One region of the Arthrobacter sp. KBS0702 genome, then DNA from elsewhere that is predicted to be linked to it. Evidence: riboswitches for the same ligand, from Rfam matches in the RefSeq annotation. Region 1 holds a riboswitch; the other holds the start of a gene.

What was found. A riboswitch is a leader RNA that binds a small molecule or an ion and turns the genes downstream of it on or off. The one in region 1 is predicted to bind S-adenosylmethionine.
Region 2: another riboswitch for S-adenosylmethionine. It lies ahead of FFF93_RS05250 (homoserine O-acetyltransferase); the one in region 1 lies ahead of FFF93_RS11135 (aminotransferase class V-fold PLP-dependent enzyme).

Annotation. Positions count from the first base shown of each region.
Region 1 is NZ_CP042172.1:2,417,993-2,421,797, reverse strand. Features, by position in the region: gene FFF93_RS11140 (class I SAM-dependent methyltransferase) at 1-632, opposite strand, end outside; gene FFF93_RS11135 (aminotransferase class V-fold PLP-dependent enzyme) at 722-2,113, opposite strand; SAM riboswitch class IV at 2,148-2,261, opposite strand; gene hisN (histidinol-phosphatase) at 2,359-3,171, opposite strand; gene FFF93_RS11125 (ribosome small subunit-dependent GTPase A) at 3,254-3,805, opposite strand, start outside.
Region 2 is NZ_CP042172.1:1,155,741-1,159,545, forward strand. Features, by position in the region: gene FFF93_RS05245 (bifunctional o-acetylhomoserine/o-acetylserine sulfhydrylase) at 27-1,343, shown strand; SAM riboswitch class IV at 1,526-1,641, shown strand; gene FFF93_RS05250 (homoserine O-acetyltransferase) at 1,653-2,789, shown strand; gene FFF93_RS05255 (MFS transporter) at 2,962-3,805, shown strand, end outside.

The DNA of each region.
Region 1 (3,805 bases):
CTGCGGGACTTGGCCAGTTCCACGAGGTCCTGCGTGGTCACAGGATCCTCCCAGCGGGTGAGGCGGCTCTGCAGCCCGGTGAACTCGGGACCCAGCGGCGGCGTGAAGTGGGGCTTGTGGACGTCCCCGGCGTGCATGATCCGTGACAGCCGGTGCACCCAGGGCACGGAGGTGTCCAGCTGGTTCCAGATCAGCCCCAGCACGCCGTGCGGACGCAGGATCCGTGCAGCCTCGGTGCTGGCCAGCAGGGGATCGCACCAGTGCCAGGCCTGCGCCACCGTGACCAGGTCAAAGGCCTCCGGCGCCAGGGATGTGTGTTCTGCGGTCCCCTCGACGGCGGTCACACCCGGCAGGGCCCGGCGCAACTGCTCCAGCATGTCCGGGGAGGGGTCCACGGCCACGGTCCGGAGCCCTCTCTCGACCAGCAGTGCGGTGAACTTGCCGGTGCCGGCCCCCAGGTCTGCCGCGTCTCGGGCCCCGGCGGGGATCAGCCAGTCGGCAGAGTCGGCGGGGTAGCCGGGCCGGACGCGGTCGTAGTGCTCGCCGCCGTCCTGGAAGCTCTGGCCGAGCTCCTGCCGGCGTTCGTGCTGGAGTTTGGGTCCCCCGTGCAGTTTGGGGCCGCCGCGTGCCACGTGCGATCTCCTTCGGGCTCTGGTGGGTACCTACCGAATTTACCGCACGAGGCGGGCGCGGTGCTCGTTGCCGGCCCTCGATCCGGTCGCTAGTCCGTGTTGCAGGGGGCGGCCCCCGCGGTGCCCGGCGTGTTCGGCGCCCAGTGCGGGTAGCTGCGGGTGTCGTTGGCCGGGACCCAGCGGCCGGCGTCCACGACGTAGTCCCAGCCCAGGCCGTTGCGCCGCAGTTCCTGGAGCCCGGCGAGCAGCCGCTGCGCGTCTTCAATCCGGGACCCGAGGCCGAAGCTGGCGCGGAGCGAGCCGGCGGGCAGGCCGAGCCGCTTCAGCAGCGGGTGCGCGCAGAACCGGCCGTCGCGCAAGCCAATGCCGTGCTCCGCGGACAGGTACGCGGCGACCAGGCCTGCGTCGTAGCCGGCGACCGAAAAGTTCACGACGCCGATCGTGCCGGGGCCCTCCGCCTGGTCGGCGTCCTCGAAGATGTGGTGGACGCTCACGCCGTCGATCCGCCGGAGCCCCTCGACCAGGAAGGAACGGATGGCGTCCTCGTGGGCATGCCACTGCCGCTCGTCGAGGGCTTCGATGACCTGGGCGGCGCGGGCCAGCGCGGCGGCGCCCAGGACGTTGGGGGAGCCGCCCTCGTGCCGTGCCGGGCCGGTGGTCCAGCTGACAGTGTCGAGCCGGGCGTCCCGCACCGCGCCGCCGCCGGCGAGGTGGGGTGTGCCGGCGTCGAGCCAGTCCGGGCGGCCGACCAGGACCCCGGCGCCGAACGGGGCGTAAAGCTTATGCCCGGAGAAGGCGAGGTAGTCGACGTCGTCCGCGGCGATGTCGATGCGGCGGTGCGGGGCGAGCTGGGCGGCGTCGACGGCGATCCGGGCGCCGAATTCGTGCGCGAGGGAGGCGAGCTCGCGGATCGGCAGGATTTCGCCGGTGACGTTGGACGCGCCGGTGACGGCGAGCAGGCTCACGCCGCCGTGCGCGAGTTCCGTCCGGAGCCGCGCCAGGGTCCCGGCCAGGGTGCCGGCGGCGACGACGCTCCGGTGCGGGACGTTTTGCCAGGGCAGCAGGTTCGCGTGGTGCTCGATGTCGAGGTAGAGCACCTCGCCGGTGTGCCGGCCATCGGCGACGGGCAGGCAGCCGGCCAGCAGGTTCAGCGAGTCGGTGGTGTTCCGGGTAAAGATCACGGAGTCGTCCGGACGCCCGCCGACAAAGTTGCGGACGATGTTCCGGGCGTTTTCGTACACCGAGGTGCTGAGCTGGGAGGCGTAGCCGGCGCCGCGGTGGACGCTGGCGTAGTACGGCAGGATCTCGTTCAGGTAGGCGGAGACCACGGACAGGGCCGGGGCGGAGGCACCGTAGTCCAGGTTGGCGTAGCGGACGTAGCCGCCCTGGATCAGGGGGGCCTGGATTTCGGCGCCGGAGACCGCGGACAGCGGCCGGCGGGCAGCAGCGGCGGGAGGGGCAGGAATGGTGGCAGTCGTCATGGGACCTCGCTCGAAAAGGACCCCACATACCGGGGATCCGCGCTTGCCGGGTCCGTTCCGGACCGGCCAGGTCGTCACCCGGGGCACCCCACCGCGAATGGAGGGTTGCCGGCCAGCAAACCGGGGTTTCGCGCTGGCACTCGTGACCTGTTTCGAGCGTAGGCCATGGCCGCTGCAGCAGAAAAGGAGCGGCAGGAATGTGAAGTGCTTTGTTACGGGATGCGCCCGGGAGCCGCCGGAATTCCCTAGAGCAGGTCGTCGAGATCCGGGTTGAGGCGCTTGAGGACTTCCGAGTGCAGGATCGAGTTGGTGGCCAGGGCGTTGCCGCCGAAGGGGCCGTCCTCGCCCTCGAGGGAGGTGAAGCGGCCGCCGGCTTCCGTGACGATCGGGACCAGCGCGGCCATGTCGTAGAGGTTGAGTTCCGGCTCGCAGGCGATGTCGACGGCGCCTTCTGCCACGAGGCAGTAGGACCAGAAGTCGCCGTAGGCACGGGTGCGCCAGACTTCTTCGGTGAGGCCGAGGAACTCGTCGAGGTTGCCGCGCTGCTTCCAGCCGCCCAGGCTCGAGTAGGACAGCGAGGCGTCCGAGAGCTTGGAGACGTTGGAGACCTTCAGCCGGGTGGCGGCCGCCAGGGACCGGCCCATGTACGCGCCGGCGCCTTTGGCAGCCCACCAGCGCTTGCCCAGCGCGGGGGCGCTGACGACGCCGACCACGGGCTCGCCCTCGTCGACGAGGGCGATCAGGGTGGCCCAGACGGGGACGCCGCGGACGAAGTTCTTGGTGCCGTCGATCGGGTCGATGATCCAGCGGCGCGAGCCGTGGCCGGTGCTGCCGAATTCCTCGCCGAGGACCGCGTCGCGAGGGCGGGAACGGGACAGCTGCCCGCGGATGGCTTCCTCTGCGGCTTTGTCGGCGTCGGTGACGGGGGTCAGGTCCGGCTTCGTCTCGATCCGAAGGTCGAGCGCCTTGAAGCGGCTCATGGTCTGGGAATCTACGGAATCTGCCAGTACATGGGCAAGGCGCAGGTCATCGTTGTAGCTCGAAGCGGGTTGGCTCATGGTTCCAAACTACCGTCAAAAGCCGCCGTAGACCGGGAGGCCACGTCGCTGCCTGCCCAGGAGACCCTGTGAGGAGACCCTGCTAGGAGACGCTGCCGAGTTCCTTGGTTTCCTGCGCTTCAAGCCGGGGGTCGGTGCCGAGCAGCCGGCGCAGCGAGGCGAGCCGGGCAGGACCGGACGGGCCCGCGTGGCCGTCCTGCACCCAGGCGTCCACCCCGCAGTTGACGGCGGCGGAGTCGTGTTTGCAGCCGCGTTCGCAGTCCTCGGTGCCGGGCGCCAGGTCCGGGAAAGACCGCAGGATCCGGTCCGGGTCAACATGGGCCAGTCCGAAGGAGCGGATCCCGGGGGTGTCGATGATCCAGCTGCCGGCGGGCGCGTCGTGGACCTTCAGCGCCAGGGCGGAGGAGGACGTATGGCGGCCGCGGCCGGTGACGGCGTTGACGCCACCGGTGGCACGTTCGGCCCCGGTCAGGGCGTTGACCATGGTGGATTTTCCGACGCCGGAATGGCCGAGCATGACGGTGACTTTCCCGTCGAGGTAGGCACGCAGCTGGGAGACGGCGGCCTTGTCCAGCCGGGCGGACAGACCGTCATCGGAGCGGGCGTCGATGCCGGAGGCCGCCGAATCCGCGGT
Region 2 (3,805 bases), 1.3 Mb from region 1:
GTGCCCAGTCACACAGGAGCTCTCCAATGTCCAACGCCTGGTCCTTTGAAACCCGTCAGATCCACGCCGGCCAGCAGCCGGACTCCGCCACCGGCGCCCGGTCGCTGCCGATCTACCAGACGACGTCGTTCGTCTTCCCCAGCGCCGAAAGCGCCGCCAACCGGTTCGCGCTCGCCGAACTCGCCCCCATCTACACCCGGATCGGCAACCCCACCCAGGACGCGGTGGAGCAGCGGGTGGCGAGCCTCGAGGGCGGCCTCGGGGCCCTCCTGCTGAGCTCCGGCCAGGCCGCCGAGACCTTCGCGATCCTGAACATCGCCGAGGCCGGAGACCACGTCGTCGCCAGCCCCAGCCTGTACGGCGGCACCTACAACCTGCTGGCCCACACGCTGAAGAAGTTCGGCATCTCCGTGACGTTCGTGGAAGACCCGGACAACCTGCAGCAGTGGCGCGACGCCGTGCAGCCGAACACCAAACTCTTCTTCGGCGAGGTGGTCTCCAACCCCCGCCAGGACGTGCTGGATATCGAGGGCGTCGCGGACGTGGCGCACCGGGCCGGGGTGCCACTGATCGTGGACAACACCCTCTCCACCCCGTACCTGATCCGGCCGATCGAGTGGGGCGCCGACATCGTGGTCCACTCGGCCACCAAGTACCTGGGCGGCCACGGCGCCGCGATCGCCGGCGTGATTGTGGATTCCGGCAACTTCGACTTCGGCAAGGACCCGGAGCGCTTCCCCGGCTTCAACACCCCGGATCCCACCTACAACGGCCTGGTCTATGCCCGAGACCTCGGGGCGGACGGAGCGCTGGGGGCAAACCTGTCCTTCATCCTCAAAGCCCGGGTCCAGCTGCTGCGCGACCTCGGCTCCGCCGTCTCCCCGTTCAACGCCTTCCTCATCGCCCAGGGCATCGAGACGCTGAGCCTGCGGGTGGAGCGGCACGTCGCCAACGCCGTCAAGGTTGCCGAATGGCTGGAAGCCAGGGACGACGTCGAATCCGTTGCCTACGCTGGGCTGCCGTCCAGCCCGTGGTACGAGCGCGGCCGCAAGTACGGTCCGAAGGGGACCGGCGCCGTCGTTTCCTTCAACCTCGCCGGGGGAGCGGAGGCCGGCAAGCGCTTCGTCGACGCCCTCGAACTGCACTCGCACGTGGCGAACATCGGTGACGTGCGCTCGCTGGTGATCCACCCGGCGTCGACCACCCACAGCCAGCTCTCGCCGGAACAGCAGGCGGTGGCCGGCGTCAATCCCGGACTGGTGCGGCTGTCGGTGGGACTTGAACACATCGACGACATCATCGCCGACCTCGACGCCGGCTTCCGGGCGGCCAAGGACGCCTGAGGTCGCACGGCGCCGAATTTCCCCACCTTTGCGGGCACGACGGCGGGACGCACCGACATTTAGGGGCGACCCGCCGGACACGGCCTTCAAACGTGGGGAAACTGCGGTGAGTAAGGATGCGGCTGTCACACGGCCGTCACAATCTTCGCCATTGCGCCGCCGGGTTTCGTAGAATCGACGCAGGTCATGAGTGCCAGTGACAGCCCCGGCTTGCTGGCCGGCAACCCTCCTTCCGCGGCGGGGTGCCCCGGGTGAAGACCTGGCCTGCCGGTCAGCTGGCGGCGGGCAAGCGCGAGGTTAGGTCCACACATGACGATTGCCGTCTCCCGCACGGGAGTACCCGAAAACAAGTCCTCCACCGTCCCCGACGGGACGGTACAGTACCTGCCGATCGGTTCACTGGCGCTGGAATCCGGCGCCACCCTGCCGGAGGTCACCCTCGCCTACGAGACCTGGGGCACCCTCAACGCGGACGCCTCCAACGCCGTGCTGATCGAACACGCCCTCACGGGAGACACCCACGTCACCCGGGGCGCCGGCGAGGAGCCCGGGTGGTGGGAGCAACTGGCCGGACCGGGCGCTCCGGTGGACACGGACAGGTATTTCGTCGTCTCCATCAACATCCTCGGCGGCTGCTACGGCTCCACCGGCCCCTCGACGCCCGGCCCGGACGGCCGGCCCTGGGGCTCGCGCTTCCCGCTGGTGACCCTCCGGGACAGCACCGCCGCAGAAGCCCGTCTCGCCGATGCCCTGGGGATCGGGAGCTGGTACGCCGTGCTCGGCGGCTCCCTTGGCGGAGCGCGCGCCCTGGAATGGGCAGTCAGCTACCCGGACCGGGTCCGGCGCTGCGCCGTCATCTCCGTGGGTGCCAGCAGCACCGCGGAGCAGATCGCCTTCGCCCAGGCCCAGACGCTCGCCATCCGCCAGGACCCAAACTTCAAGGGCGGCGACTACTACGGCGGCCCGGAGCCGGACGCCGGTCTGGCCCTGGCCCGCCGGATCGCGCACATCACCTACCGCTCCGCCGCCGAGCTGGACGGCCGCTTCGGACGGAACGCGCAGGCGGCCGAGGCCCCGCTGGAAGCAGGGTCGCTGGCCGGACGGGGCCGCTACCAGGTGGAGAGCTACCTGGACCATCAGGGCAATAAACTGGTCCGCCGCTTCGATGCCAACAGCTACATCGCGATCACCGAGGCGCTGATGAGCCACGACGTCACCCGCGGCCGCGGCAGCCTTGAGCAGGCCGTTTCGCGGGCAACGGCGGAGTTTTTCGTCGCGGCCGTGGACTCGGACCGGCTGTACTTCCCCGCCCAGTCCCATGCACTCGCCGACGCCCTGCCGGGGGAGGTCCCGGTGCACGTCATCGAGGCCCCGATCGGCCACGACGGTTTCCTCACCGAAATCGGCCAGCTCAGCGAGCAACTCCGGGGCAACTTCTTCGCCTAGCCGCGACCGCGCTTTGTGCATTTTTGCAGACACGCTCTGCGCGATTAGTCGTTGAGCCTGCGCCGCGGGACGTCCATACTCGTGGAGAATGACGCCGTGTGTCCCAACTCACACACGCGTTGTCAACCTTAATGGTCCACAGGGTGTCGAAGGCGACACCGAAGGAGTTCTCATGAGCACGGAAAACGCCGCCGCAAGGCGCGCAGACGAGACCGACGTCAAGGCGTCCGGTCTTAAGAAGGTAGTGGCGGCCTCCATGGCCGGCACCGTGGTGGAATGGTACGAATTCTTCCTCTACGCTTCCGCCGCCACCCTGGTCTTCGGGAAGGCCTTCTTCCCCAATTCGCAGACCGAGCTTGACGGCATCCTCGCGGCGTTCCTCACCTACGCGGTGGGCTTCGTGGCCCGCCCGATCGGCGGCATCGTCTTCGGCCACTTCGGCGACAAGTTCGGCCGCAAGCAGCTGCTGCAGCTCAGCATCATCCTGGTTGGCGTCTCCACCTTCCTGATGGGCTGCCTCCCGACCTTCGCGCAGATCGGCTACTGGGCTCCGGCCCTCCTGGTCTTCCTGCGCTTCGCCCAGGGCTTCGCCGTCGGCGGTGAATGGGGCGGCGCCGTCCTGCTCGTCGCCGAGCACAGCCCCAGCAAGTCCCGCGGTTTCTGGGCCAGCTGGCCGCAGTCCGCAGTTCCGCTGGGCAACCTCTTCGCCACCGCCGTGCTGTTCATCCTCTCCTCGGTGCTGTCCTCCGCGGACTTCCTGGGCTGGGGCTGGCGCGTCGCCTTCTGGCTGTCCGCCGTGATCGTCCTGATCGGCTACTACATCCGCACCAAGGTCAGCGACGCCCCGATCTTCCTTGAGGCGCGCAAGGAAGTCGAGGCGGGCCACAAGGGTTACGGCGTCGCCGAGGTCTTCCGCCGCTACCCCCGCGGCGTCTTCACTGCCATGGGCCTGCGCTTCGCGGAGAACATCCTGTACTACCTCGTAGTCACCTTCTCGATCACCTACCTGAAGACCG